DNA from 3 places in the Geobacillus uzenensis genome. Region 3 is predicted to be linked to each of the others. Evidence: riboswitches for the same ligand, from Rfam matches in the RefSeq annotation. Region 3 holds a riboswitch; each other region holds the start of a gene.
The links. A riboswitch is a leader RNA that binds a small molecule or an ion and turns the genes downstream of it on or off. The one in region 3 is predicted to bind S-adenosylmethionine.
Positions count from the first base shown of each region.

Region 1 (9,906 bases), on a different contig from region 3:
GCGAAAAACAATGGATCACCAACTCCGGCTTCGCCGATGTGTTTGTCGTCTACGCGAAAGTAGACGGCCAGCATTTCACTGCGTTCATCGTTGAACGCGACTTCCCGGGCGTCTCAACCGGTCCGGAAGAAAAGAAAATGGGGATTAAAAGCTCGTCGACACGGACGCTCATTTTGCAAGATGTGCCGGTTCCGAAAGAAAACGTGCTCGGCGAAATCGGCAAAGGCCATGTCATCGCCTTCAACATTTTGAACATCGGCCGCTACAAACTCGGACTCGGGGCGGTCGGCGGGGCGAAACGGGCGCTTGAAATCACGCTGAAATACGCCAACCAACGTCAGCAATTCAAACGGCCGATTTCGCAGTTTACGCTGACGCAAGAAAAATTTGCGACGATGGCAGCGCGCTTGTATGCAGCGGAAAGCTCCGTCTACCGCACGGTCGGCTTGTTCGACGAACGGATGGGCTTGCTCGATGCGGAAAAGGCGAAAGACGGCAGAGAAATTGCCAAGTCCATCGCCGAATACGCGATCGAATGTTCGTTGAACAAGTTTTTCGCGACGGAAGTGCTCGATTATATCGTTGATGAAGGCGTGCAAATTCATGGCGGCTACGGCTTTATGCAAGAATATGAAATCGAGCGCGCCTACCGCGATTCGCGCATTAACCGCATTTTCGAAGGGACGAACGAAATCAACCGCCTGCTCGTGCCGGGCATGTATTTGAAAAAAGCGTTAAAAGGCGAACTGCCGCTCTTCCAAAAAGCGCAGCAGCTGCAGGAAGAGCTCATGATGATGACGGCCGAAGAACCGGGCTCCGGCGTGCTTGAACAAGAGAAATATTTGGTGCGCAACGCGAAAAAGATCGCCTTGATGGTCGCCGGCCTGGCAGCGCAAAAATACGGCCAACGGATCGAGGAAGAACAAGAAGTGCTTGTCAATATCGCTGACATCGTTTCCAACATTTATGGCATGGAATCGGCGCTTTTGCGCACAGAAAAAGCGATTCAAGCGGGCGGGGAAGAGAAAAACAAACAAAAAGTGTTGTATACGCAAATTTTCTGCCAAGAGGCGTTCAATAAAATCGAAGCCGATGCAAAAGAAACGCTCGTTGCTGTCGAGCAAGGCGACACGCTCCGGATGATGCTCGCCGCTCTCCGCCGGCTGACGCGCCATACGCCGATCAACGTGATCGCGAAAAAACGCGAAGCGGCGGCCGCCCTCATTGAAGCGGAACGGTATATTGTGTGATAATAAGAAGTACCAGGGCTGTCCTGGTACTTTTTTCTGTCAGAGGCGAAGGCCGAAGTGTCGACAAAGAGGGGGAGGCGCCGATAGCGGCGGCCAAGGGTGAATCCGCGAACAGTTGTAAAGGAGGGTAGCTATGGCGCTGACGTTGTATTGGTATCCGAAATGCGGGACGTGCCGGAAGGCGAAACGGTGGCTTGATGAGCACGGGATCGAGGTGCAAACGGTGCACCTTGTCGACGAGCCGCTGACGAAAGAGGAGCTGGCCCGCTTGCATCGCCAAAGCGGACTGCCGCTTAAAAAATTTTTCAATACAAGCGGGATGAAATATCGCGAGCTCGGATTAAAGGACAAGCTTGACGGCGCATCGGAGGAGGAGATGCTCGAGTGGCTCGCCTCGGACGGGATGTTAGTGAAACGGCCGATGTTAACGGATGGCGAACGGGTCATTGTCGGATTTCGCGAGCAAGCGTATGAGTCGTTTTTCGCCGGGCGTCTGTCGGCAGAAAGATAAAAATTTTCACCAAAATGAAATGAACTCAGTGAGTTTTTGTCGAAAATCGGTTATGATGAAAAAGAATACAATTTGTCGCAATGGAGGGATTCGATGAACACGCCAAAAGAACTTCGCTATTCTAAAGAGCACGAGTGGGTGCGCGTCGAAGGGGACAAAGTGCGCATCGGCATTACCGATTTTGCCCAATCAGAGCTTGGCGACATCGTGTTTGTCGAGCTGCCGGAAGTCGGAACGGAAATTACGGCGAATGAGCCGTTCGGCAGCGTCGAGTCGGTGAAAACCGTTTCGGAACTGTATGCGCCGATCAGCGGCACGGTCGTCGAAGTGAATGAAGCGTTAAACGACAACCCGGAATATGTGAATGAATCGCCGTATGAAAAAGCGTGGATGATTGTCGTTGAACCGAACGATTTAAGCGAAGTCGACAACTTGTTGACGGCTGAACAATACGAGGCGATGGTCAACGAAGGATAAACGTTCCTGCAATCTCCGCCTCCGATTTCGGGCACTCTATACATACCGGAACTTGATTGAAAAGGGGTGCTCCCGATGGCGCTGCAACGAACGCGCATCGATATTACGGACCGGGTGACCGGCAAGCTGAACGGCCGCTCGTTGGACTTGTACGAGGAAGGGGAGCTCATCGGGCGCTTTCCGCTTCCGGCGGCCGTCCAGTTGAAAAATGGGTATACCGAACAGAACGGAAAAATCTACAAAGATGTGACCGCTACCGTTGAACCGGACCAAAAATATGTCGATTGCGACGGGGAGGCGGGATGGTGTTAAAAGGCAACGGTGGATGGCCGTTGCTTTTTTTTCAACCTTTTGCCGGCGCAGGACATACAATATGGTATCCTTTTTGAAGTTAGGTGGGTCGGACATGCGACGGGCAGAAAAAGTGATTATCGTAGAAGGTCGATCAGATAAACAAAAAGTGGCGGCCGTGCTGAACGAACCGGTCGTCATTATTTGCACGAACGGCACGATCAGTGATGCGCGCCTTGAGGAGCTGGCTGATGAGCTGGAGGGCCAGGATGTATACGTGCTTGCGGACGCCGATGAGGCAGGGGAGAAGTTGCGTCGGCAGTTTCGCCGCATGTTTCCGGAGGCGGAACATATTTATATTGACCGGGCGTACCGCGAAGTGGCTGCCGCTCCGCCTTGGCATTTAGCCCAAGTGCTGCTGCGCGCGCATTTTGACGTCCGCATCGACTCGTTAATGAGAGGAAGAGGCGAGTGAAACCGATTGAACGAATAGAGGTCCAACGGACGGTGAGTGAGCAGCCGCTTATGGCTCTTTATTTGTATACTCCGCTGTGCGGCACGTGCCAGCTGGCGAAACGGATGTTGACGGTGGTTGAAGAGCTGTTTCCGGCGCTGCCGTTTTACGAAACAGACGTGAATTATATTCCGGAGCAAGCAGCCGTTTGGAAAATTGAAAGCGTTCCTTGCTTGCTTCTTTTTGTTGGCGGAACGATGGCCGGCAAATGGTATGCGTTTCATTCCGTCCCTTACTTGTATGAGGAAATTCAAGCTCGGTTGCCGCGCTGACTACCTGCCTTTTTTTGACGCCATTTGACATATTTCTTTGGAAATGACAAAAATAGCGTTGGTTCGCCACAATGACTGTCGAGATTTTTGTAAAGGATTCCTCCCCCTCTGTATGGAAATAAAGGGAACAAAGGGAGATGGGGGGATGGTCAATGGAAGTGCGTCAGTTAGTGGGACAGTTCATGGAACGGATGCAAATGTTGCGCCATTTATTGCCGATTTTGCCGGATGAGCAATTGTGTGTGCGCTTTGAGAGTGAAGAAGGCGTCGCTTTGCTGACGATCGGCAAGGAGCCGGCTGCCGCAGCAAGCGAAAAGGACGAACGAAACACGTTAACGGTGCGCGGCTCAACGAAAGCGCTTGAGTCGTTGCTGAGCGGCGAGCTGAAGCTGCAGCAGCTCGTCCGGCTGCAGGAAGTGTACGTATCGGGAAGCTTTCGCCATATGTTGTTGCTGGAATCGCTCCTCCATTTGGCCAAGCCGTATCGTCATGTTGGGTAAAAAATTTGTTGACACTGTTCGACATCCAATGATACAATCACACTCGTAATCAATTGAATAGGCGATTGTTGCGCTCTTATCAAGAGAGGTGGAGGGATGTGCCCAATGAAGCCCGGCAACCGTCAGCGCGTCCGCTGAAAAGGTGCCAATTCACACAAAGCGGCCTGCTTTGGGAGATAAGAGACGGAATGGTAGATAATACCTTTCTGTTCTCTGCGGGCAGAAAGGTTTTCTTTTGCGCTCCGCCGCCTTGAGAGGAAGGAAGGTGAAACGATGATTACACTTGAACAAGTGACGAAAATTTATCATGCGGCGAATGGATCGGTGACAGCTGTCGACAACGTGTCGCTCGACATTCGTGAAGGGGAAATTTTCGGCATTATCGGTTACAGCGGTGCGGGGAAAAGTTCGCTCATCCGGCTGTTAAACGGGCTCGAAAAGCCGACGAGCGGCCAGGTGATCGTCGCCGGCCGCGATATGGCGCGCATTAAAGGACGGGAGCTGCGCAAGGCGCGCCAAGAAATCGGGATGATTTTTCAGCACTTCAACTTGCTTTGGTCGCGGACGGTGCGGGAAAATATCGCCTTTCCGCTTGAGATTGCCGGCGTTCCGAAAGACGAGCGGCAAAAGCGGGTCGATGAGCTCATCGAGCTTGTCGGGCTTGCCGGGCGGGAAGATGCGTATCCGTCGCAGCTAAGCGGCGGGCAAAAACAGCGGGTCGGCATTGCCCGTGCGCTCGCCAACAACCCGAAAGTATTGCTTTGCGATGAGGCGACATCGGCATTGGATCCGCAAACGACGGACGCGATTTTGGATTTGCTTGTCGATATTAACAAGCGGCTCGGACTGACGATCGTGCTGATTACGCACGAGATGCACGTCATCCGTAAAATTTGCGACCGCGTGGCAGTGATGGAGAGCGGCAAAATCGTCGAGCAAGGCGAAGTGCTGCACGTCTTCCGCAACCCGCAGCAGCCGATTACGAAACGGTTCGTCAAGCAGTTGGTCGAACCAGAGGAAACGGAAGAAGCGGTTTCCCATTTGTTTGGCCAATACCCGAACGGGGCGATCGCGCAGTTGACGTTTGTCGGCGAGGCGGCCGGCCAGCCGCTCATCACGCAAGTCGTGCGGCAGTTTGCCGTGGACATGAACATTTTGCAAGGGAAAATTTCACAAACCCATCAAGGCGCCTACGGCGTGCTGTTTGTGCACATCGACGGCGCGGCGGATGAAATCGCCCGGGCGCTTGACTATATTCGCAGCCAGCAAGTGGCGGTGGAGGTGATTCACGATGCTCGCTAACCTCCTGCCGAACGTGCAATGGGAGACGATGTGGGCGGCGACGGTTGAGACGTTGTACATGACCGGAATGGCGGTCGCGGCGACGTTCGTCTTCGGGGTCGTTCTCGGACTGCTTTTATTTTTAACGGCAAAGGGAAACCTATGGGAGAACCGGTTGGCCAATATGGTCATTGCTGCGTTTGTGAATATTTTCCGTTCTATTCCGTTCATTATTTTAATTATTTTGCTTATTCCATTTACCAAATGGCTCGTCGGGACGATGCTCGGAGCCAACGCGGCGCTGCCGGCGCTCATCATTGGCGCGGCTCCGTTTTACGCCCGCATGGTCGAGATCGCTCTCCGCGAAATTGACAAAGGGGTCATTGAAGCGGCGAAGGCGATGGGCGCCTCGACGTGGACGATCATTTGGAAAGTGCTGCTGCCTGAATCGCTCCCGGCGCTTGTCTCCGGGATTACCGTCACCGCTGTGTCGCTTGTCGGCTATACGGCGATGGCCGGCGTTGTCGGCGCCGGCGGGCTTGGGAACTTGGCGTATTTGGAAGGGTTCCAGCGCAGCCATAACGATGTGACGTTTGTCGCGACCGTTTTGGTGCTCATCATCGTCTTTGTCATTCAGTGGATCGGTGACTTTGTCACTTCGAAAATTGATAAACGATAAAGGAGGAAGAAACAAATGAAAAAATGGCTTGGCGCTCTGTTGGCCGCCCTCTTGGTGTTTGCGTTAGCAGCGTGCGGCGGCAACAACAATGATGAAAACGCCGCTGGCGAGGACAAAGGCGGCGGATTGGTCAAACTGAAAGTCGGCGCGTCGAACGTGCCGCATGCGGAAATTTTGGAACAAGCGAAGCCAATGTTGAAAGAAAAAGGCATCGATTTGGAAATTATCACGTTCCAAGACTACATTTTGCCAAACAAAGTGTTGGCGGACAAAGAAATTGACGCTAACTACTTCCAACACATTCCGTATTTAGAATCGCAAATGAAAGAGCATGGCTATGATTTCGTCAACGCTGGCGGCATCCATATCGAGCCGATCGGCTTGTACTCGAAAAAATATAAAAGCATCGAAGAGCTGCCGGATGGCGCAACGATCATTATGAGCAACTCGGTCGCCGACCATGGCCGCATTTTGTCGATGCTTCAAGAAAAAGGGCTCATTAAGCTGAAAGAAGGCGTTGACAAAACGAAAGCGACGGTCAACGACATCGTGGAAAACCCGAAACACTTAACGTTTAAAGCGGATGTCGACGCTGGATTGCTGCCGCAAATTTATCAAAACGGCGAAGGCGATGCCGTGTTGATCAACGCCAACTACGCGCTTGACGCCGGCTTGGATCCGGCGAAGGACCCGATCGCCGTCGAATCGCCGAAAGACAACCCGTATGTCAACATTGTGGCGGTGCGCAAAGGCGATGAAAACCGGAAAGAAATCAAAACGTTGGTGGAAGTGCTGCAGTCGAAAGAAATTCAAGACTTCATTAAGGAAAAATATAAAGGCGCCGTCATTCCGGCCGCTGGACAATAAGGCCGGCTGGAAAGACGCAAAATACAGCGGCTTTGATACGCAAGCCATAAGCAAAGAGGGTGTCCCGAAAGAACCGGGACACCCTCTTTCTTCACTATATATACGCACTGACTGCTTCTGCCGCACTATATGTTATGCCTATCTTGAAGGAAGACGACCTTTTGGGTCCGCCCCTTATTTTTTCAGCAGCCGCTCCAAGACGGCGGCAAGAAGCACGATGATGAGGCCGTTTTGGATCGCGATGACCGCTGCGGCGCTTAGCAGCCCGTCTCCTGATTCATTCAAGGCGTTGGCGATGGCGATCCATAGCAGAACGGAGCCGATGACGGTCAAAAGAAACAATGTCACCCATTTCCCCAACGAGTTCTCCCCTTTTCTTCCTTCTTTTTTATCTTAATTAGGCGAGAAGACTCCCACTTCAACGAAGCGAAGCGGAGTAAGTGGGAGATGAATCGCCTTAACTATATTTTGTTGAAAATAGGATAGATTCAGTAAAATATAGTATCATATAGTTAGATGGGAGGTGAAAACATGTATTTTTGTATCAAACAACAGCTAAATGGTTTGACCAAAGAAGAATACTTGACTCTTCGAGAACTCGATAACGATTCCGCCTGTGTTGCTGGACAAAAAGATTAAGCAGATTGAAATCATTCCTAAGCATCATGCCAGGTTCTTTGAGATTCAGTACAAATATGAAATGCCTGAAGATCAAAGAGAATTAAATGACCAAAAAGCACTGGCCTATGAATCGCAATAATAAAGTGAATGATTATATCAACAAGACTTGCCGTTACATCATTAACTACTGTATTGAAAATCAAATTGGCAAACTTGTCATTGGCTATGCGGAAACATTACAACGCAATATTAATCTAGGAAAAAAGACAAATCAAAACTTTGTCAATATTCCTCTCGGTAACATAAAAGAAAAATGTTGCTGGACAAAAAGATTAAGCAGATTGAAATCATTCCTAAGCATCATGCCAGGTTCTTTGAGATTCAGTACAAATATGAAATGCCTGAAGATCAAAGAGAATTAAATGACCAAAAAGCACTGGCCATTGCAACGCAATATTAATCTAGGAAAAAAGACAAATCAAAACTTTGTCAATATTCCTCTCGGTAACATAAAAGAAAAACTAGAATATCTTTGTGAATTTTACGGCATTGAATTCTTGAAACAGGAAGAATCCTGTATTGAAAATCAAATTGGCAAACTTGTCATTGGCTATGCGGAAACATTACAACGCAATATTAATCTAGGAAAAAAGACAAATCAAAACTTTGTCAATATTCCTCTCGGTAACATAAAAGAAAAACTAGAATATCTTTGTGAATTTTACGGCATTGAATTCTTGAAACAGGAAGAATGAGTGTCTTATGCTCTAGCGGCGAAGTGGACACGCCTCAAAGAATAAGGATTGCTTGAAGCAGTCAAACTTCTTTGGAAGCCCCCACTTCAAATTTTCGCTAGAAAATTAAGTGGGGGTAGTTCACCAGTGAAGTTGTCGACGATTTCCTTCCCGATTCCACGGGCACGCTACGACATCGGCACTTGCGGGATGATTTTCCCTTCAATGCGTTCAAAAATGTCTTCCAGGCTGGGCCCGGTGATCGTCAACCCATGGTTTTTCAAGCCGATGACCGCCCGCGAAGGCTGTTCTGACTCCCGCACAAGTCTAGCGACGGTTTGGGCGAGCTCAATCGTTCCGCACGGGTAGTTGATTTCCGTCGCTTTCACCCCGTCCATCCAGGCGTGAATGTGGACGATGGCCCCGACTTCCGGGTGTTCGCGGTAAATCATCCAATGTTCGATCGCATCGACCGATGCCCGTTTTGGCGTGATATTGGGCGGGACGCTCACTCTCATGGCGTTTTTCTTATCGTCATATCCGCGGATTAAGAGAAAGTCTTGTCCCACTTTCTTCATATCCGCCTTATTAATCCCGCTTGCGCTCATCCAAAAGCTCTCGCCGTCCCGCCGGGCGCTCAAGTTGCCGTAGCTGAGGCCGCCGATCCCGTAAAGCTTTTTCAGGTGGCGCAAATCGCGAGGGGTAAGGTACTCCTCGAGCGGGAACGGGGCAGGAAGCAAATTCATGCGGTCGAGTTTTTTGCCGGCCTCGCTTAATGAGTTTGTCACGTCATCGCCGTTCCACAGTTCCTCGGGAAGGTCGTCGTAAAAATCGTTGTCGATGACGAGCCGCGAGGCGGCGAGAGGCTCCAACCGCTCGTATATGCGCCGGAAAAGCGCCTCTTCTTCCCCTTTTTGATAAGTCAGTTTGTAAAACCCTTGTTCAGGGGTGAGAAAATAAATGTCCGTCGTCCCGTCGCTGGTGTGTAAAATATAAAGTAAATGGTTGGCCAACGAGCGAATCAAATACGGGTAAGCGGACCGATGAACGTCGTCCGGCGTTTCCTTCGCCTCCATCACGGAGACGACGAACGTTGCCTGCGCCTTTCTCCGGTAAGGGCGAGGCCGTTCGGGGTCGATGAAATGAAACACGACTTTAACGAAGTCTTCGGGGATGCAAGCGTACGTATAGCCGTTGGCGATAAATGTTTCCTTCATTCCGTCCGCAAGCCAATGAAGGAAAGGAGTTGGCTTCTCTCCGCTGATCGTAAATGTCTTCATGTTTCCTCCTCCGACGATGGCATATTATGGTTCGAACACTGCTTTGATGACCGGCCCTTTCCCTTTGTAAATCACCGTCCGCAGCGCCTCTTGATAGTTTTCCAATGGAAAGCGATGGGTGATTAACGGAGACAGATCGACTTTCCCTTTTTGCATGAGGTTGATGGCGATTTGCAACGTTCTCCTTTTTCTTCCTTCGTATTCGTCGACTCCATAAGCAAAACTCCCTTTGACATTCAGTTCGTTCAGCCAGACGGTGACGCTCGTGCAAGAATGCATCCGCGAACTGCGGACGACTCATTAGGCTCCGGCAATGGGGTCTTTTTTCTTTGTAAAAGCTCGTACAAACAGGCCGTTTTCGTGTAAAATATAAAAAGCGCTGTCCATTTCCCGCCTTTTTAGGTTTATTGCATGTACATAGTGGAAAAGGCAGCAGAAAAGTTGCGAATACTTTTCATTTGTTATAAGATTATAATGAGAATAAAATGAGAATGGACGATCGCTAGGGCAAAAGCGAGCTGACATTATTTTTATGCAAAAACTGGAGGTATGCTTTATGGCCGTATTAACGATTCAAAATCTCCACGTATCGGTGGAAGGGAAGGAAATTTTAAAAGGGGTTGACTTGG
Region 1 covers NZ_NEWL01000001.1:216,048-225,953, forward strand. Annotated here, with positions in the region: gene B9L21_RS00960 (acyl-CoA dehydrogenase family protein) at 1-1,250, shown strand, start outside; gene B9L21_RS00965 (arsenate reductase family protein) at 1,384-1,761, shown strand; gene gcvH (glycine cleavage system protein GcvH) at 1,855-2,238, shown strand; gene B9L21_RS00975 (YusG family protein) at 2,314-2,550, shown strand; gene B9L21_RS00980 (toprim domain-containing protein) at 2,645-3,004, shown strand; gene B9L21_RS00985 (thioredoxin family protein) at 3,001-3,315, shown strand; gene B9L21_RS00990 (sterol-binding protein) at 3,468-3,815, shown strand; SAM riboswitch class I at 3,889-3,998, shown strand; gene B9L21_RS00995 (methionine ABC transporter ATP-binding protein) at 4,089-5,117, shown strand; gene B9L21_RS01000 (methionine ABC transporter permease) at 5,107-5,775, shown strand; gene B9L21_RS01005 (MetQ/NlpA family ABC transporter substrate-binding protein) at 5,791-6,642, shown strand; gene B9L21_RS01010 (hypothetical protein) at 6,817-7,002, opposite strand; partial or broken gene B9L21_RS01015 (transposase) at 7,241-7,562, shown strand; partial or broken gene B9L21_RS18235 (RNA-guided endonuclease TnpB family protein) at 7,577-8,015, shown strand; gene B9L21_RS01025 (class II aldolase/adducin family protein) at 8,186-9,277, opposite strand; gene B9L21_RS01030 (hypothetical protein) at 9,302-9,556, opposite strand; gene sufC (Fe-S cluster assembly ATPase SufC) at 9,834-9,906, shown strand, end outside.
Region 1: linked by a shared signal. The riboswitch ahead of B9L21_RS00995 (methionine ABC transporter ATP-binding protein) and the one ahead of B9L21_RS09615 (hypothetical protein) in region 3 are both predicted to bind S-adenosylmethionine.

Region 2 (9,906 bases), 380 kb from region 3:
TATGACAGCCTTTGCCGCCGTTGTCAATCATTTTTTTCAAAACAGTCCGAGGCGTCCGATCCGTTCGGCTGCTTCACAGAGCCTCGCCTCATCGGTCAACAGGCCGACGCGCACATACCCTTCGCCGTGCTCGCCAAAACCGATGCCCGGAGCGACGGCAACATGCGCCCGCTCAAGGAGCACATCGGCAAACTCAGCCGACGACCATCCTTTCGGTACGGGGAGCCAGGCGAAAAACGACCCGGACGGCGCCGGTGCTTCCCAGCCGATGCCGCGCAAGGCAGAAATGAACGTATTGCGGCGCGCTTCATACAGGGCGACAAGCTCGTTGACGCAATCTTGCGGGCCGAGAAGCGCTGCGGCCGCCGCTTCCTGGACGGCGCCGAACAGGCTGACGTACAAATGGTCTTGCAGCAGCTCAAGCGCCCGAATGATCCGCTCGTTGCCGACGGCAAACGCGACGCGCCAGCCGGCCATATTGTACGTTTTCGAAAACGTGTAAATTTCAACCCCGACGTCTTTCGCCCCGTCAACTTCGAGGAAGCTGACCGGCTTTTTGCCGTCAAAACCGATCGCCCCATAGGCAAAGTCGTGCACGACGGCAATGCCGTGCTTGGCGGCGAACGCCACCGTCTCGGCGAAAAACTCGTTCGTCGCCGTCGCACCGGTCGGGTTGTTCGGATAGTTTAAAAACATCAGTTTCGCCTGGTCGGCGACCGCCGCCGGAATGGCGCTGTAATCGGGCAAAAATTGCTGCTCGGCGACAAGCGGCATCATTTCCATCCGCGCGCGGGCGAGCGCGATTCCCGACCAGTAATCCGGATAGCCTGGATCCGGGACGAGCACCGCATCGCCCGGGTTGACGAGGCAAAGCGGCAGCTCGACAAGCCCGGCCTTGCCGCCAAACAAAATGGCGACTTCGCGGGTCGGGTCAACCTCAACTCCGTATTCGCACGCATAAAAGGCGGCAACGGCTTCTTTCAAAAAGGAGTAGCCTTGAAACGGCGAATATTTATGGTACTTCGGATTGGCCGCCGCCCGTTGCATCGCCTCAACGATATGCTTCGGCGTCGGCTGGTCCGGATTGCCTTGCCCTAAATTAATGACATCATGCCCGGCCTTGATTTTCTCTCCCACTTTGGCGACAAGCGAAGCAAAAAACTGCTTCGGCAGCTGTTCAAGCAGTTCGGAAAATGGAAATTCGATCGTCATCGCCCACACCTTCTCAAAAATTCTTCCTTCTCAAAAATTCTTGAAATTCTAGTGCAAAATCATATATCGTAAAAAGCAAAATGTAAAGCAAATTTTTTTCATTGGGGTGAAAAACAATGACCATCCGCATCGCTTGCCTCCAACTCGATATCGCGTTTGGCGATCCGCAAACGAACGAACAGCAAGCCGAAACAGCCGTGCAATCCGTCGCCAACGAAGGAGCCAACATCGTCGTGCTTCCGGAACTATGGACGACCGGCTATGACTTGACGCGCTTGGACGAAATTGCCGATGACGATGCCGTGCGGGCGAAAGCGTTCGCCTCCCGCCTGGCGCAAACATATGGCGTCCATTTCGTCGCCGGCTCAGTCGCCAAAAAAACCGCTGCCGGTGTGACGAACACGATGATTGTCGCCGACCGAAGCGGCCAAATCGTCAGTGAATATAGCAAACTTCATCTGTTCCAACTGATGGATGAGCATTTGTATTTGCAGCCGGGAAACGAGCCAGGCTTATTTTCACTTAGCGGGCTGCCGTGCGCTGGGGTCATTTGCTATGACATCCGATTTCCGGAGTGGATTCGCGCCCATGCGTTGGCCGGAGCGGAAGTGCTGTTTGTCGTCGCCGAATGGCCGCTTCCCCGCCTTCACCATTGGCGGACGCTCCTGATGGCGCGGGCGATTGAAAACCAATGCTATGTCGTCGCTTGCAACCGGGCCGGACGAGACCCGAACAACGTGTTCGCCGGCCATTCGCTCGTCATCGACCCGTGGGGCGAAATCATCGCCGAGGCCGATGAAAAGCCGGGCGTTCTTCTAGCGGACATCGACCCGGCGCTCGTTAAAGAGGTCCGTGCGCGCATCCCGGTGTTTGCCGACCGCCGGCCGCGCGATTACGACGAGGCGGCAAAAAAAATTTTTAAAACGTATTGACAATCCGCCTGCCCAACCTGTATCATTCGAATCAAGCAACCAAACGATTGTTAACATCGTGAAAATTGCAAAAACTCAATAGCCAGATCGGTACTCTTATCAAGAGTTGGCTGAGGGAATTGGCCCAATGAAGCCCAGCAACCGACCGTAATGCTATCGTGAGATAGGGCGCACGCCAAGGGCGGCGCCGGAAGCGACCCGCTTCCGCAGGGCACGGTGCTAAGTCCAACAGAAAGACCGATGTCTTTCTGAAAGATAAGAGGCGCGAAGACGATGCATCTTCAAGCCTCTTTCCGTATGCGAAAGAGGCTTTTTCATTTGCCAAAACCTAAAGGGGGAACGTGAAAATGACGATTGTCCAATCAGCTGTTTACGAACCGCTCACCGAACAAAAAGCGACCGCCCTTGCCGTCCGCCTCGGCTTGTTCCGCGACGGGGCGCCGCTTCTGTGCCGCGAGATCGGCGATGGCAACTTAAACTTAGTGTTTCATATCGTCGACCAAGAGACAAAGCAAGGCATCATCATCAAACAAGCGCTGCCGTACGCGAAAGTCGTCGGTGAAAGCTGGCCGCTCACATTAAAACGCGCGGTCATTGAAAGCAACGCGCTGCGCACGTTTGCCAGCTATGTGCCGCAATATGTGCCAAACGTCTACTACTCTGACGAATCGCTCGCCATCACGGTGATGGAAGATTTGTCCCACTTGCAAATCGCCCGCAAAGGGCTGATCGAAGGGAAAACGTATCCGCTTTTGTCCCGGCATATTGGCGAATTCATCGCCAAAACAGCGTTTTACACGTCTGATTTCGGCATGAATCAACAAGAGAAAAAGAAGTTGGCGCAAAGCTTTGTCAATCCAGAGCTATGCAAAATTACGGAAGATCTCGTCTTTACCGATCCGTTTTTCGACCATGACACGAACAACTTTGAAGACGAATTGCGCCCAGACGTTGAAGCGCTTTGGGAAGATGACCGCCTCCGCCTCGAAGCAGCGAAGCTGAAGCGCAAGTTTTTAACTGAAGCGGATGTACTGCTGCACGGAGACTTACACACTGGCAGCATTTTCGCCAGCGACGACGAAACAAAAGTGATCGACCCGGAATTCGCCTTTTACGGCCCGATCGGGTTTGACCTTGGCCAATTTTTCGCCAACTTGCTGTTAAATGCGTTGTCCCGCCCTGAATCGGAGCGCCGTCCGCTCTTTGATCATATCGACCAGACGTGGGACGTTTTTACGTCTGTATTCTCGGAGCTTTGGCGCACCGAAAGCGTCGAAACGTACGCCGCGACGCCCGGACTGCTTGATGAGGTGCTGCGGCAGGCGTTCGTTGACGCCGTCGGTTTTGCCGGCTGCGAGGTCATCCGCCGGACGATCGGCCTCGCCCATGTGGCGGATCTCGACGGCATTGACCAAAAAGTCGAACGGCTCGCCGCGAAACGGCACGCACTCCGTCTCGGCCGCCGCCTGATCGTTGAGCGTGCCGAACTGGCGGGAACGGACGGCTTCCGCCGCCTGTTCGTCGAAACGGAACGATGACACCCTCTGCCCGGGCCGGCCGTCCAACGCCAGCCCGGGCCAATCGACCAACCGAGAAAGGAAGACGACGATGAACTCATTTGTCATCCCGCGCTCTGTCGAATGGCATGAGACGCATGTCACGATTTTAAACCAACAAAAACTGCCATCGATCACCGAATACATGGACTTGCATACGCTCGAAGACGTCCATGAGGCGATCGCGACGTTGAAAGTGCGCGGGGCGCCGGCGATCGGCATCACGGCTGCCTACGGCTTGGCGCTCGCCGCCTCGCGCTATGAAACCGAATCAGTGGACGAATTTCAGCGCCGCTTGCAACAAGACCGCGACTACTTAGCGAGCGCCCGCCCGACGGCCGTCAACTTGTTTTGGGCGCTCGACCGGCTCGTCGCCGCCGCGAAAAGCGCCGCTTCCGTCAACGAAGCGAAAACAATGCTCATTCACGAAGCGATCCGCATCCAAATCGAAGATGAGGATGTGTGCCACCGCATCGGCGAATACGCCTTGTCCCTTTTCCGTCCGGGCGACCGGGTGATGACGATTTGCAACGCCGGTTCGATCGCCACCGCCCGCTACGGAACGGCGCTCGCCCCGTTTTATTTGGCAAAAGAAAAAGGAATCGAGCTGTCCGTCTACGCCCTAGAAACGCGGCCGGTGTTGCAGGGAGCGCGCCTGACCACATGGGAGCTCATGCAGGCGGGCGTCGATGTGACGCTCATTACCGACAACATGGCGGCGCAAACGATCAAGGCGAAACACATTAACGCCATCATCGTCGGCGCCGACCGGATCGCGCGAAACGGCGATACAGCGAACAAAATCGGCACGTTTGGCCTCGCTTTGCTCGCCCAATCGTTCGGCATTCCGTTTTACGTTGCTGCCCCGCTGTCAACGATCGACATCAAGACAAAAACAGGGGCGGATATCCCGATTGAAGAGCGCCACCCGGATGAAGTGACGCATCTCGCCGGCGTGCGCATCGCCCCGGAAGGCGTCAACGTGTACAATCCGGCGTTTGATGTTACGCCAAACGAGCTCATTACCGCCATCATTACTGAAAAAGGCATCGTCCGCGGCCATTACGAAACGGCGCTGCCATCGTTATTCACAAAGGAGGAGCACCATGAAACAATTTAAGGCCTTATCGTTCCTTTTTCTTCTTTTCTTTGCCGTGTTCTCCATCTTAGCCGGCTGCACAAATGAGCAAGATGCCATGAGCGCCAAGCCGGCCAACGAAACGAAACAAACGGGCCAGCAAGGCGCCGCCTCATCGGCAAACAGCTCCACCGCCGCAAGCAGCGGGCAGGCGGCCATTCCGGAACAACTGAAAAAACCGGTGAAAATCGCCGCCATCATGCAAATGTCGATCGGCACATTCTCCTCGCAATACATCGCCGGCGTGAAAGAACAAGTGCAAAAGTTCGGCGGCGAAGTGCAAGTGTATAACGCCGACAACGATTTGACGAAGATGGCATCATATGTTGAAACGGCCATTACGCAAAACGTCGATGCCATTTTGCTTGACCACGGCCGCGCCGATGCGCTCGAAGGGCCGGTGAAAAAAGCCGTCGCCAAAGGCATTCCGGTTGTGGCGTTTGACAACGATTTGAACATTCCCGGCGTCACCGTCATCGACCAAGACGACTATAGCCTCGCTTGGAAAACGTTAAAGACACTTGCGGAAGACTTAAACGGCGAAGGTGAAATCGTCACGATTTGGGTCGGCGGCTTCACACCGATGGAGCGACGTCATGTCATTTACGACGCATTTAAAAAGCGCTACCCGAACATAAAAGAAGTCGCCAAGTTCGGCACAGCGAGCGCCAACACCGCGCTGGACACGCAAACGCAAATGGAGGCCATTTTGAAAAAATATCCGAATAAAGGCGACATCGATGCCGTCTTCGCCACATGGGACGAGTTCGCCAAAGGGGCGACGCGCGCCATCGAACAAGCCGGGCGCACGGAAATTAAAGTGTACGGCATCGATTTAAGCGACGAAGACTTGCAAATGATCCAAAAACCGAACAGTCCGTGGGTGGCGACGACGGCGACGGATCCGGCGGAAGTCGGCCGCGTTCAAGTTCGCTTCGCCTATCAAAAAATTGCTGGTGAAAAAACGCCGAACATTTACTCGCTCGAGCCGCATTTAGTGAAACGGTCTGACCTGCCGGACAAACAAGTATCGATGAGCGATCTCTCGCAATACATCCCGGGCTGGGGGCAATCGAACGTCGCCATCTCGCCGTGGATGAAAACGCTGGAAGCTCAGGTGAACAAAAAATGAACGGGTTGTCAATGCGGGGCATGGAAAAATCGTTTGGCGCCGTGCGCGTGCTTGACGGCGTGGACTTCGACGTCCGTCCGGGCGAAGTCCACGCCCTTTTAGGCATGAACGGCGCCGGCAAAAGCACGCTGATGAACATGTTGGCCGGCGCCGTTCCGCCCGACGCCGGCACGATCACGATCGACGGCACTCCATGCGCGTTTTCATCGCCGCGTGAGGCCAAGCAGGCCGGCATTGGCCTTGTCGTGCAAGAAGTGGACACAGCGCTGTTTCCCGGCCTGCCCGTTTACGAAAACCTGGCGGCTGACGAGCTCGCTGATGTGAAAAACCGGCCGATCCGCTCGCTGCGCCAAGAAAAAGAGCGGGCCGCCGCTCTGCTTCGCCGCGTCGGCCTTTCCATCCCGCCGACGAAGCTCGTGCGCGACTGTTCGCTCCATGAAAAACAGCTCATCGTGCTGGCAAAAGTGTTGTCGTCAAACGCGCGCTACATCATTTTGGACGAACCGACCGCCGCGCTGAGCGAGGCAGAAACGAAGCGGCTGTTTGCCATCATTCATGAGCTGAAACAGCAAGGCGTCGGCTTTATTTATATTTCTCATAAGCTGAAAGAAGTGCAAGAAATCGCTGACCGGCTGACGATTTTGCGCGACGGCCGCGTCGTCTATCACGGCGCGGCCGGCAGCCTGTCGCTTGAAGACATCATCCTTCATATGACCGGGACGAAGCGAAGAACCTCTGCCAAACAGGCGCGCACGTACGGAAGCGACATCGCCTTTGCCGCCCGCGGAATCACGATTGACAAAACCGGCACGACCATCGACCTATACGCCCATCGCGGGGAAATTGTCGGCATCGCCGGCTTGGTCGGCGCCGGCAAGACGGAGCTTGCTGAAAGCCTCATCGCCCATCGAAAGACGGCGGGCGAATGGGAAATCGATGGCCGGCGCTATGTGTTCTCGTCACCTTATGAAGCCATCGAAGCCGGACTTTCCCTTATTCCCGAAGAACGGCGCAAGCAAGGGCTGTTTTTGCCCGAATCGGTGCGGACGAACATCACCGTGCGCCTTCTTTCCCGCCTGGCGCGCTGGCAATGGATCAAGCGGGCACAAGAAGCGGAGGCCGCCGATACCCTCGTTCGCTCGCTCGCCATCCATCCGCCGTCAAGCGCCACGGCTGTCCGCCACTTAAGCGGCGGCAACCAGCAAAAAGTCGTGATCGGCAAATGGCTGAACACGAACGCACACGTCTTTTTGTTCGATGAACCGACGAAAGGAATCGATGTTCACGCGAAACAAGACGTCTTTTCCATCATCCGCACCCTCGCTGATGAAGGGAAAACCGTGCTGTACTTTTCAAGCGAATGTCATGAGCTGCTCGAGGTTTGCGACACCATCTATATTATGGTCGACGGTCGGCTGCTCGCCCGCCTGCCGGCCGCTGAACTCACGTACGAGCAGCTTGTTTATTATTGCAGTGGAGGTGAAATCGATGAATCAGCCGGCCGTTTCCGCGACGCCGTCGAAAAAAACGGCGCCGTCTATTCTTGAGTTTTTGTATAAACATGGGACATTGCTCGCCATTCTGGCCGTGATCGCCTATTTTGGCATCACACAAGACCGGTTTTTCACGTATGAAAACTTCAGCGACATTTTGCGCTCGATTTCGATCGTGACGCTCGTGGCGATCGGCATTACGTTTTCGCTGATCGTTGACGGCTTCGATTTATCGGTCGGCTCAACGGTAAGCCTTGCGACGATCGCCAGTGCGGCGGCGCTTGTCTTGCACCGTCAAGAAATTTTCGTCACCTTGCTCGTGCCGCTGTTGCTCGGCGTCGCCGTCGGACTGCTCAATTCGCTCTTGATCGTCAAATTCAAATTGCCTGATTTGCTCGCCACCTTAGCGACGATGTATGCCATCAACGGCGTACAACTCACCTATACGAAAGGATTTTCGATTTACAACGATATGCCGCTGCCAGACGGCGGCACGGCGCCGGGCAAATTCATTCCTTCCTTTTTATTTATCGGCCAAGGAGAGCTGTTCGGCGTACCGTTTTCCGTTTTGCTGATGCTGTTCGTCGTCATTGCTGCCCACTTGTTTTTGACATACACCAAACCGGGACGCCTCTTTTATTTGACGGGGGAAAACCGGGAAGCGGCAAGGCTGTCGGGGATTCCGGTGAACCGTTACCGGACGTATGCGTACATCATCAGCGGCTTTTTCGCCGCCCTAGGCGGCATCGTCCTCGCTTCGCGCATTGGCACCGGGCAAGTATCAGCTGGGGCCTCATTTTTGATGGACGGCGTCGCCGCCGCCTACATCGGTTTTTCCGTCTTTGGCGCCGGCAAGCCGAACGTCATCGGCACGTTGTTCGGCTCGATTTTGATAGGTGTGTTGTTAAACGGCTTGACGATGGCAAACGTCCCGTACTACGCCCAGGACATTATAAAAGGCGCCATTTTAGTCGGCGCCCTCGCCCTGTCACATTGGCAAAAAAAATAACGCCCGATCCCGCCCCTGTGGACTCGAGCCCCGGGGGCGGCGTTTTTTTCCACCATTCCGTCTATTTGTGGCGCCGCTCGAGCGCCAACAGTTTCTCCTTCACATCGGTGCGGCTTCCGGCATAGCCGGTCAAGGCGCCGTTTTTGCCGATCACGCGATGGCACGGAACGACAATGGCCAGTTTATTCGCCCGGTTCGCCTGTCCGACGGCGCGCACCGCTTTCGGACGGCCGATTTGCGCGGCAATATCGGCGTAGGTCGCCGTTTCGCCGTACGGAATGCGGCACAGCGCCTTCCACACGTCTTGTTGAAAAGCCGTGCCTTGCCACCGAAGCGGCAAAGCGAACGCTTGGCGGCGGCCATGAAAATATTCATCCAACTGCGCAAGCGCGCGTTCCAAAAGCGGCGACCGTTTTTCTACAACCGGATGCCCGCTCGCAAACGCGCGCCATTCTTTCGAAAACAGTTCGACTTTCACAATCGCATCGCCGTCAGAAGCGATGTAAATATCGCCGAGCAGCTCTGAACGGTATACTGCATAATCAATCGTCATCGTTGTCCTCTCTTTCCGTTCGTTCGATCGGCAGCGTAATATGAAACGTCGTGCCGACGCCGACCTCGCTTTCCACGTCAATTTTCCCTTGATGTTCTTCGATAATTTTATAGCTGACCATCAAGCCGAGCCCGGTGCCGCGCTCTTTTGTCGTATAAAACGGCTCGCCGAGCTTTTTAATTTTATCCTTCGGAATGCCGCACCCCTGGTCGGTGATCGAGATGCGCACATGGCAGCCGTCACGGGCGATGCGCACCGTAATGTCCCCGCCTTTTGGCATCACTTCGATGGCGTTTTTCAAAATGTTAATGAACACTTGCTTCAGCTGATTCGGCTCACAATACACCGGCGGCAGCCCGCGGTCGAAATCGGCAATGATTTGCACGTTATGCATCATCGCCTGGGCGCTGATCAAATCGATCGTATCTTGCATAATTTTGCAAATATCATTTTGCTTGTATTGCACGGCCTGCGGTTTGGCCAGGACAAGAAACTCGGTGATGATCGACTCAATCCGCTTCAACTCCGACATAATGACATTAAAATACATCGAATAGTCGCCGTCAATGCTTCCTTGCAGCAGCTGGATAAAGCCTTTTAATGCCGTCATCGGGTTGCGAATTTCATGGGCGATGCCCGCAGCCAGCTCGCCGACGACATTGAGCGTATCCGATTTGCGCAGCTGCAACTCCATTTCTTTGCGCTCCGTAACGTCGCGAAACCTCATCATCCCTACGCCAGGAATGACTTCTTTTTTCAAGGAAAACTCAACGATTTTCCCCTTTCCCTCATCAGAAAACTCAACTTCACCGTTCGCCTCGCCGGCGCGCTGGCATTGCTGGAGGAGCTTATTCAGCTGGCGGCGCGCCCGCTCTGGAACA
Region 2 covers NZ_NEWL01000006.1:814,846-824,751, forward strand. Annotated here, with positions in the region: gene B9L21_RS11570 (pyridoxal phosphate-dependent aminotransferase) at 37-1,212, opposite strand; gene B9L21_RS11575 (carbon-nitrogen family hydrolase) at 1,329-2,144, shown strand; SAM riboswitch class I at 2,238-2,406, shown strand; gene mtnK (S-methyl-5-thioribose kinase) at 2,492-3,682, shown strand; gene mtnA (S-methyl-5-thioribose-1-phosphate isomerase) at 3,753-4,820, shown strand; gene B9L21_RS11590 (sugar ABC transporter substrate-binding protein) at 4,807-5,970, shown strand; gene B9L21_RS11595 (sugar ABC transporter ATP-binding protein) at 5,967-7,517, shown strand; gene B9L21_RS11600 (ABC transporter permease) at 7,459-8,472, shown strand; gene B9L21_RS11605 (methylated-DNA--[protein]-cysteine S-methyltransferase) at 8,534-9,025, opposite strand; gene B9L21_RS11610 (PAS domain-containing sensor histidine kinase) at 9,015-9,906, opposite strand, start outside.
Region 2: linked by a shared signal. The riboswitch ahead of mtnK (S-methyl-5-thioribose kinase) and the one ahead of B9L21_RS09615 (hypothetical protein) in region 3 are both predicted to bind S-adenosylmethionine.

Region 3 (9,906 bases):
TGCTTCTGTCAAGCGAACGCCGAGCGTTGTATCGCACGGCGGCGGCGCGCTTTGGCCGGCGATGACGTCATGCAAGTTGACGGTTGATTTCATGCTGTGCCACCCTTTCTGTTTTCGTATCGTGTTACTTTATTCGCGGGAAGGACGCGATTTCCGTTACAGAAAACTTATAAAACTTTTATAAAGCCTTTATCAAACTTTATAAAAGTTTATGTTTCTTTCCTTGTTCATCGCACCCGATTTCGCCAAAGCTACTCTCGTTGGATGTGGCGCTCCGAAGGCTTCAATTCCCCACTAACGAATGGGTACATGTCAATAGCCGCTTTTCGTGCTAGGCTATTGACTCACCATATTTTTTTAAGTTTCTACTTGCGTTCACATCCCTGTCTATTTTACTTCCACATTCATCACATACAAACGTTCTTTCTGACAAAGAAAGTTTCTCTTTTACAGCCCCACAATGGCTGCAAGTTTTAGACGAAGGGAAGAATCGATCGGCAAGTATCAACTTGATCCCATTCCAGGCACACTTATATTCCATTTGCCTTTTAAATTCATGGAATGTTTGTTCTTGGACGGCTTTCGATAGCTTTCTGTTCTTTAGCATTCCATGAGTATTTAAGCTCTCCATGACTACATACTCTGGCTTGGTTTTCACCAAAGATGCAGTGATTTGATGAATAGAATTGTGCCTGATGTGTTTTAGCCTTCGATAGGTCTTTCGAACAAGGAATTCCAACTTCTTTATATTGTTTGTTTTTCTGTAACGGTATTCACCTCTATACACAACTTGTATAATAGTTTTTGCAAATTGTATATAGAGTTTTACGAAATTTTATAAATTTATTTTAACTGTTCCATGCCTTCCTAGACCCCAACAATGACAAGGGGGATGATGGGCTTGGCCCGCCAGCGCGAGCTGAACTGCAGGGGGCGCTCAATTCTTCACCGCCCTCAGCGGCAAAGCGCCGAAGAAAGCGCTAACAAAAACAGCGGCTTTTCGGCGCTTTTTGCTGTTTGTTAAGGGCGGACAAATGTTTTCGGCATCACGACGGCGATGACTTGCCCGCGGGCGCATAATTCGCCATTGGCGAACACTTCGGTGTCAACTTGCCATTTTTTCGGATGAATTTCCGTCACTGTGCCGACGGCCACAAGCGGCACCCCGTGCGGCGTCGGTTTGAGAAAATCAACATGCAATGAAGCGGTGACAAAGCGCGGTGGCGCTTCCCCGCTGCCCGGCTCATGGCCGTTTTTCCGGTGCAGCGCCAGCGCCGCTGAACCGGTGCCGTGGCAGTCGATGAGCGAGGCGATCAGCCCGCCATACACAAATCCAGGGATGGCTGTATGTTCGGGGCGCGGCGTGTATACGGTCACCGTCTTGTCCCCTTGCCATCCGGTGCGGAAATGGTGGCCGTGCTCGTTCAAACGGCCACAGCCATAGCACCAAGCGAATTCATCCGGATAGTCGTCTTGAATAGCGTGAACGATCGTTTCTTCCACGAAATCTCCTCCCCTCTTTTTCTAGTATATCATCCAATCGGAAAGGCCTCGACCCCTAAAGCGCACTTTTCGCCCCAAAGTTGCTGTCCATGCCACAATGAGCGTCGTGAACAACGAAGCTGCTCCATCGGGAATCGTTCCCGAATGTCAGCCCTAACACACACGGACCGCCATCCGTACAAAGCGAAGCTGACAGACCTATGCCACCGCTCGGCGTGCGGTCAAGGCAAGAAAATAGAAGGAGGCGCCAGCCACGCTCTGGCGCCCAAAGCCCGATCGATGGCGACAGGCGGCCGAAATCGCAGGCCGCCTGTTTTCATTCTTCTTATCGTTCCGGCTCGTAAAATTCGATCCATTCCCCGTCCGGGCCGAGGAAAAACAAATATTTCGCCCCGTTCGGAAGCTCCGTAATGTCCTCCCAAACGAGCGGGACGCCAAGCGACACGAGCCGCTCTTTCTCCTGCTCAATGCCTTCGACTGTAAAGGCAACATGATGCACTTTTCCTTCCGTCGGCAAATTCGGATTGTATCCTTCAATCAGCTCGACGATGATCTGTCCGTCAAGCCCTAAAAACGCCAGTTTCATCGTCCCGTTTGTATGGATCATCTCGCTGAGCAGCTCGAGGCCGACGACGTTTTGATAAAATGCTTTTGATGTTTCAATATCTTTCACCTGGATGCCAACGTGTTCAAATTTTTTGACTGCCATTCGTTGTTCTTCCTTTCTATGATTCAATGGAAAACACAGCCCGCAAATACGGGGTCATTCGTGGTGGGAAAATGTCCTTTTTTCCTAGCTCCATCCATACATAGCGGTCAAGAGCATACGGTCCTTCCGCTTTCCATTCCTCCGCCTCATCGTTCGTCAGCACGATGGAAAACATCGCTCCTTGCGCTTCCCCATACAAGTGGATATAGCCGTCCCCGCGGTCGATATGCACCACCGCCTGCCGATCGAACCGGATGAGCTCCGTCCGCACGCAGCGCATGACATGAACAGCAAACGTCGCCGCCGGCAAATGCGCCGCCATGCAAGCGCGCAGCGACAGTCGTTCCGCCACTGCTTCCCCCTCACCTCCCTTTCAATAAAAAACCCCCTTCCGCCTCGGAATGATGCGAAAGGGGATAGCCGTTCTTATCATCCAAAGCGACATCGCTTTGCGGGTGTTAGCACCTTGCCAGCGGCAGGTTGCTGTGGGGTCATCAAGCCCGTTCTCTCGCCCACTCTTGATAAGACGTATGTAATTTACCTCTTATGTTACCATAAGTGGGCAAAGGCAACAACTTTTTTGTTTATTCTGTCTACTTCAACCTTTGCGATGTTGACTGTTTGACGCTGAGACATAGACGAGACGACAGGCCGTTTCGTTTCTTCGCAGCTGTTGTGTTTCATTTTGTTTGAGCATTTAGCACATAGTTTTAGGAAATAGGATAGTGGCTTTCTCTCGTTTTTCGTGCCGCCCGCTAATAAATCGAAGCTTGTGAGGGCTTGCATTAGAACCGATTTCCGCTGCCAAACTGGCAACTGCGCCTCTCGTTTCAGCCACAAAAAAACGGACACCCTTAGCGAAGGGCATCCGTCTTCCCTTGTTATTTAAACGCCATCGCCGCCCGCACCGCTTTTTTCCATCCTTCATAGAGCGCGGTCCGCTTAGCGTCGTCCATCTTCGGCTCAAAGCGGCGTTCGAGCTGCCACTGAGCGGCAATGTTTTCGCGGCTGTCCCAATAGCCGACCGCCAGCCCGGCCAAATACGCCGCTCCGAGCGCCGTCGTCTCGTTAATGATCGGCCGCTCAACCGGCACAGCGAGCAAATCGCTTTGAAACTGCATCAATAAGTTGTTTTTCACCGCCCCGCCGTCGACGCGCAATGTCGTCAGCGGGAGGCCGGCATCCGCTTCCATGGCGGCGAGCACGTCTTTTGTCTGGTAAGCGAGCGATTCCAATGTCGCGCGGATGAAATGCTCTTTCGTCGTGCCGCGCGTGAGGCCGAACACCGCCCCGCGCACCTCGCTGTCCCAATACGGCGTGCCGAGGCCGACGAACGCCGGGACGACGTACACCCCATCCGTTGACTCGACTTTTTCCGCGTACGTCTCGCTGTCGGCCGCCGTTTTGATCATCCGCAAGCCGTCGCGCAGCCATTGAATGGCCGAACCGGCGACAAAGATGCTGCCTTCAAGCGCATATTCGACTTTGCCATCGATGCCCCAGGCGATCGTCGTCAGCAGCCCGTGTTTCGATTGGACCGCTTTTTCTCCCGTATTCATCAACATAAAGCAGCCGGTGCCGTACGTATTTTTCGCCATCCCTTCCGTAAAGCACGCCTGACCGAACAAAGCCGCCTGCTGGTCGCCCGCGGCTCCCGCGATCGGCACCTCCACGCCGAAGAAATGATACGGAACCGTTTTCGCGTATACTTCCGAGGACGGGCGCACCTCAGGAAGCATCGCCTTGGGCACGTTTAAAATTGCAAGCAGTTCGTCATCCCATTCGAGCGTATGAATGTTGAACATCAAAGTGCGCGATGCGTTCGAGTAGTCGGTCACATGGGCGCGGCCGCCGGATAACTTCCAAATGAGCCACGTGTCGATCGTGCCAAACAGCAGCTCGCCGCGCTCCGCCCGTTCGCGCGCCCCCTCGACATGATCCAAAATCCATTTCACTTTCGTTCCCGAAAAATAAGCGTCAATGAGCAGTCCCGTTTTTTCGCGAAACAGCGGATCATACCCTTTTGCTTTCAACTCGTCGCAAATATCAGCTGTCTGCCGCGATTGCCAAACGATGGCGTTGTAAATCGGGTTGCCGCTCTCTTTTTCCCAGACAACCGTCGTTTCCCGCTGGTTCGTAATGCCGATCGCCGCCACTTGTTCCGGCTTCACTTGCGCCTCGGACAAGACGCTGGCAATGACCGCAAGCACCGATCCCCAAATTTCGTTCGCGTTATGCTCGACCCAGCCGGGCTGTGGGAAATATTGAGTGAACTCTTTTTGCGCCATATGGACAATTTCCCCATTTCGGTTGAACAAAATGGCGCGCGAGCTCGTTGTACCTTGGTCAATGGATAAAATGTATTGGTCTGTCATGAACATTCCCCTCTCTTGTTCGATTTTTCTGCCTAGCAGCTCCTCCTCCAACGCCGGACGTTCTGTCAGGTCGAACGGCGTTCCGCTGCAGCTGATTCCCTCTCTTTTCGATGAACCATGCCGACCCCAGCCAGCACCGCCGCCGCGGCAATGAGCGCTCCCCATAGCGCCGGGCTTGCCTTGCCTAAAAACAGCGCTTTATACACCAAGCTGCCTAACGCGCCGCCAAGCAGCGGCCCGACAATCGGCACCCATGCATACGACCAGTTCGACGACCCTTTTCCCGGAATCGGCAGCAAAAAGTGAGCTAACCGCGGCCCAAAGTCTCGCGCCGGATTAATGGCATATCCGGTCGTACCGCCGAGCGACAGCCCAATCGCCACAATCAAAAAACCAACAACAAACGGATTGAGTCCATCGGCGAATCGGTTGGCGCCAATGGCCAAAATGGCCAGCACGAGCACAAATGTGCCGATGATTTCACTCAACAAATTGGCTGCCGGATTCGGCACGGCCGGTCCGGTCGCAAACACACCGAGTTTCACTGCTGGATCATCCGTTTCCTTCCAATGCGGCCAATAGTGAAGATAAACAACCGTCGCACCGGCCATCGCCCCAAGCACTTGGGCAATGACGTACATCGGTACATCTCCCCATGGGAAGTCGCCGCTCAACGCTAACGCCACCGTCAGCGCCGGATTGAGATGGGCGCCGCTGTACTTTCCGACCGCATAAGCGGCCACCGCCACCGCCAGCCCCCATCCCATCGTAATGACGATCCAGCCGGAATTTGCGGCATACGATTTCTTTAAGTTCACGCCGGCGCACACCCCAGCTCCGAAAATGATAAGCAGCGCCGTGCCGACGAGTTCTCCTAAAAATGGTGACATTTGCTCGCTTCCTCCTTTTCATTCGCGGTTTCTTCTTTTATTTCCTGCTTCGGCGGACCTTCCGGAAGGATGCCTGTTGGGCGAAAAACAAAAAACCCACACACTTCCCCCTAACAAGGGAACATGTGTGGGTCTCCGTTTCTCCGCCACAAACTCATTAACTTGTCTCTAGCATAGCGCAAATGTGTAAGCGTTGTCAACCTATTTTTTCGGCAAAATTTGCACATAGTCGAAGTCGAGCGTATCGACCGCGTCTTCGATATGAAGGCGGGTGATGAACCGGTACGACCGGCCCGGGCGCGATGGCGGCAAGGTTTCCGGAATCGTGTAGGAAAACGGGATTTCCTTTTTCTCGCTCGGCTTGATCGCGAACGCTCCGGCCGCCGGGATGACAGCCACGACCGCATCGCGCTCCTTGCCGTTTTCGATCGTTTTTTGCACAAGCTCGACGTCGAGCCGCTCGATCCTTTGTTCCACCGTTCCGCCGTAAATGTGGACGATCCCTTGAATCACTTCTCCTTGGCGCCATAACGATTTATTTAAGATCAAGTCGACGTGCGCCGACCCGACTCCGACTTTTGACATCATTTTGCGCAATAACACCGTAGTCACCTCTTTGTCTCTCTTGTCATATCATCATACGAAAAAACGAAGCCGCCTGTTTCAACGCGAGCCAAAAAAGAAACAGACGATGCTCTCGCGGCACGTCTGCCCCTGGGAGAAGCAGGGACGAATGCGGCTTGTTTTGTTACCGCTTACATTCGAGATTACCGCATTCGCCTTCCGCTGTCAATTGATTATTCGTACACATTTTCGTTCTCGATAATGTAGTCGATCCGGATGACCGGGACGTCTTGTTGCTCGACTTCCGCGACAATCAAGCCGACGCGATCGTTGTAGATGCAAAACGTGTCCTGCCCTTTGCGGAACGCTGATTCCCCGTACGAAAGAACCATGTGGTAAATTTTATTGTCGCTGAAATAACGGCGGCTCACCCGGTTGCCCAGCCGGACGATCACTTCTTGGCCCGCGATTTTTCCGCGGTACATCCGCTTCTCCCCCTTTTTGTCATTCCTATTCCAATGTATGGTTTTTTTCGGCCGTTCATGACTTTTTTCTCCTTCAGCCGCCCGTTTTCCTTTTCCATGCGGCGTTTTTTAGACGGGCAAGCCACTTTTTTCGGAAATTTCCTTTCTTTTGCTTGACGCGGTAACCTTCGGTAGTGTATAGTAAAGTCATCACATAACAGAATATATTTCAGGCATTCAGCACGAATACGCTTCTTGGATTGCTGTGGAGTATATTTTGTTATTTGATAAAAATCTTGAGGTTAGCCAAGCTGGCTAAAGGTATTAGGAGGAATTCAGTATTATGCAACGTGGTAAAGTAAAATGGTTTAACAACGAAAAAGGCTACGGTTTTATCGAAGTGGAAGGCGGTTCGGACGTATTCGTTCACTTCACGGCAATCCAAGGTGAAGGGTTCAAAACGTTAGAAGAAGGCCAAGAAGTTTCGTTTGAAATCGTACAAGGAAACCGCGGACCGCAAGCAGCGAACGTTGTCAAATTATAAGGCTTCGTTGACATAGACGAAAGAACGGGAGCGGAAACAAAAGGCACCTTAGTCAAGGTGCCTTTTTCCATTTCAATGCATAGATTCAGTCAAGAGGCAAACAATAGCAAAGGGAGGTGTTCATATGGCAAAACGCGATGCCGACGTACATACAGGGTACAACGATTTAAGACAAGTGGAAATGTTCGTCGAGACGGCAGAAAAAATGGTCGGTCAGGCGACAATGCAGCTTGATCCGGAAATGCTTGACCACGCGGAACAAGCGATCGAAAACGCCCGCCGCCAGCTTGCCCGCGCCCGGCAGGAAGCGACCGGCGTGGACGACGACGTTCTTGCCCGATGCGAACAAAAGTTGACCCGCGCTGAGCACCAGCTTCGCGAGGCGCAACAATAACCCGGGTCGGTCGGAGCTTCGCGAGGCGAAGCTCTTTTTGCTGCCGGCCTCTTCGGGCGCACTTCCCCCGCTTCGCCCGCCGGGCGAAGCGCTTTTCGCTACGCTGCCGCGCCATCCCCGCCGCCTGCCGCCCCTAGAAGGCTGGGGAAAAACAGCGACCGCCCCTAGCGGACGCCGGATGACGTGAAACGAGAAGCTGATGTCACAAGGTTTCTCCATTTGAGAAACAAGGCGGTGAAGCAACCTGCTCCTTTCATCACCGGTCTTCTAGAAGATCGGTGAAAATCACTGTTTCCTCAACATGAATCGTTTTGGAAAGCTTCCGCTATTTACAACAGTGAAACGTCGTTTGACACCGTATGATCGGCTAAATCACCGCTCTTCTAGACGCGCAAAAACGCCGGTTGCCCCCCATCGGCCGCACAAACCGCGTAAGAGAAACACCGCCTGTTCCCATCGCCTGTCATTGGCGCGGCCGCGGCGGTGCGGAAAGCAGCATCTCCCCGTACTGCCGCATTTGTTCCCCGACCGTGCATTGCTGGATGCAAAACGATTGGGCGTACGTTTTGCCGTACTCTTTCCGGAACGTGCTTTTTAAAAAGCAGCCATCGCAGTACGTTTCCTCCAGCCAAGCGATTTGGTCCAATATTTCTTTCCGTCGGTTTCGCTTCTTTCCCATCGACCCTTACCCTTTCTCCGTCAATTCCATTCGGCTCGTGATCAGCTGTCCGTCGAGCGCTTGGCGCGCGAGCGAATCCGCCTCTTTATTTTGCTTGCGCGAAATCGGCTCATACGCCGGCTGAATGCCAAGGTCGCGCATTTTTGCTTCAATGCGGTCAAGCCAAGCGTTATAATCGTCTTCCAAACACGGCCAGTCGCCTGACAGCTGTTTTAACACAACATGAGAGTCGCCGCGGAACGTCACTGGCAAATGGCGGACGCCAAGCTCCTCAAGCAGCTGCATCACAAACCAAAACGCCGCATATTCCGCTTCGTTGTTCGACTTGATTTCGCCGAGCTGGCGGTTGGCGCGCAGCCGGTAGCGGTGGTCATTTTGCTTATAATACACGACCGCGCCGACGCCGCCTTGAGCCGTCTCATGGTCAAACCCGCCATCAAAATACGCTACGACGTCATGCGGCTCGCTTTCGATTTCCTTCAGCAGCTTCTCGAGCTCTTTTTTCGACCACGCGGTCCCATTTCGGTCGACGAACTCAAGCGCCTTCGTCCGCCCGGTTTTTTCAAAATCGTCAGCCAACCGAAGCGACTCTTGGGCATCGATCCAATCTGATACGAGAACGGTTTCTTGCTTTTTCGGCGTGATATATGTCCAATGGATTTGCACATCCAACGGTCGTCACCCTTCCGCGTTGCGATGATCGAAGCTGATTTTTATTTTACCACACTTCCGCCCTTGTTCATTACCTATTTTTATGCACGATGAACGGTTGTATCAACCGTTTTGTGCTGCCGCCCACCCTTTTTCCAAAAAAGTATGTTTTTTTCGGCGCATTTATGATACACTAGCGGCTAGCAGCCGATCAAATGGCTCGACGTGAACAGACAAACAAGGAGGAATCGAATTGAAGCAGCAAACCGTCGCCGATCTTAGTTTGCTGGCGGTGGCGTTCGTCTGGGGGGCGACGTTTGTCGTCGTCCAAAACGCCATTTCCTTTTTAGAGCCGTTATCGTTTAACGCCGTCCGCTTCAGTTTGGCCGGCTTGTCCTTGTTCGCATGGACGGTCATCGTTTCCCGCCCGCTGCTCGGCCAGTTATCATGGCGGATCGTCGGCGCCGGGGCTTGGATGGGGCTGTGGTTGTTTAGCGGCTATGCGTTCCAAACGGTCGGGCTTTTGTATACAACTTCCTCGAAAGCAGGCTTTATTACCGGGCTGAGCGTCGTGCTCGTGCCGCTGTTTTCGTTTTTGATGCTAAAGCAAAAACCGACCGCAAATGCAGCTGTCGGAGCGGTGCTCGCCGCCTTCGGTTTATATTGGCTGACGGGCGGAGCCGAGCTGTCATTCAACCGCGGCGACGTCTTCGTCTTCTTTTGCGCCATTTCCTTTGCCATGCACATTCTTATCACCGGTCAATATTCGTCACGTTATTCGACATTGCTGTTAACGATGGTGCAAATTTTTACCGTCGCTGTCCTCTGTTTCATCTTTGCTTTTTGGTTTGAGGAGGCGACAAACATGTGGAACACGGCGGTGCTCCGCCGTCCGGAAGTGTGGGGGGCGCTCGCGATCACCTCGCTATTGGCGACGACAGCCGCCTTTTTCATCCAGACAAAGGTGCAAAAATATACGACGCCAACCCGCGTGGCGCTCATTTTCGCTACGGAGCCGGTGTTCGCTGCTCTGACCGCCTATCTTTGGGCCGGCGAGCGGCTGTCGCCGTCTGCTTGGCTCGGCGGCATCGCCATTTTGGCCGGCATGATCCTCTCTGAACTTCCAAGTGCAC
Region 3 covers NZ_NEWL01000006.1:436,550-446,455, forward strand. Annotated here, with positions in the region: gene B9L21_RS09595 (PaaI family thioesterase) at 1-93, opposite strand, end outside; gene B9L21_RS09600 (RNA-guided endonuclease InsQ/TnpB family protein) at 332-787, opposite strand; gene B9L21_RS09605 (PaaI family thioesterase) at 1,021-1,503, opposite strand; gene B9L21_RS09610 (VOC family protein) at 1,829-2,212, opposite strand; gene B9L21_RS09615 (hypothetical protein) at 2,229-2,564, opposite strand; SAM riboswitch class I at 2,636-2,740, opposite strand; gene glpK (glycerol kinase GlpK) at 3,094-4,587, opposite strand; gene B9L21_RS09630 (MIP/aquaporin family protein) at 4,653-5,477, opposite strand; gene B9L21_RS09635 (sporulation protein) at 5,679-6,080, opposite strand; gene B9L21_RS09640 (hypothetical protein) at 6,275-6,526, opposite strand; gene cspD (cold-shock protein CspD) at 6,849-7,049, shown strand; gene B9L21_RS09650 (DUF2564 family protein) at 7,174-7,443, shown strand; gene B9L21_RS09655 (zinc-finger domain-containing protein) at 7,907-8,122, opposite strand; gene B9L21_RS09660 (ribonuclease H family protein) at 8,129-8,794, opposite strand; gene B9L21_RS09665 (DMT family transporter) at 9,027-9,906, shown strand, end outside.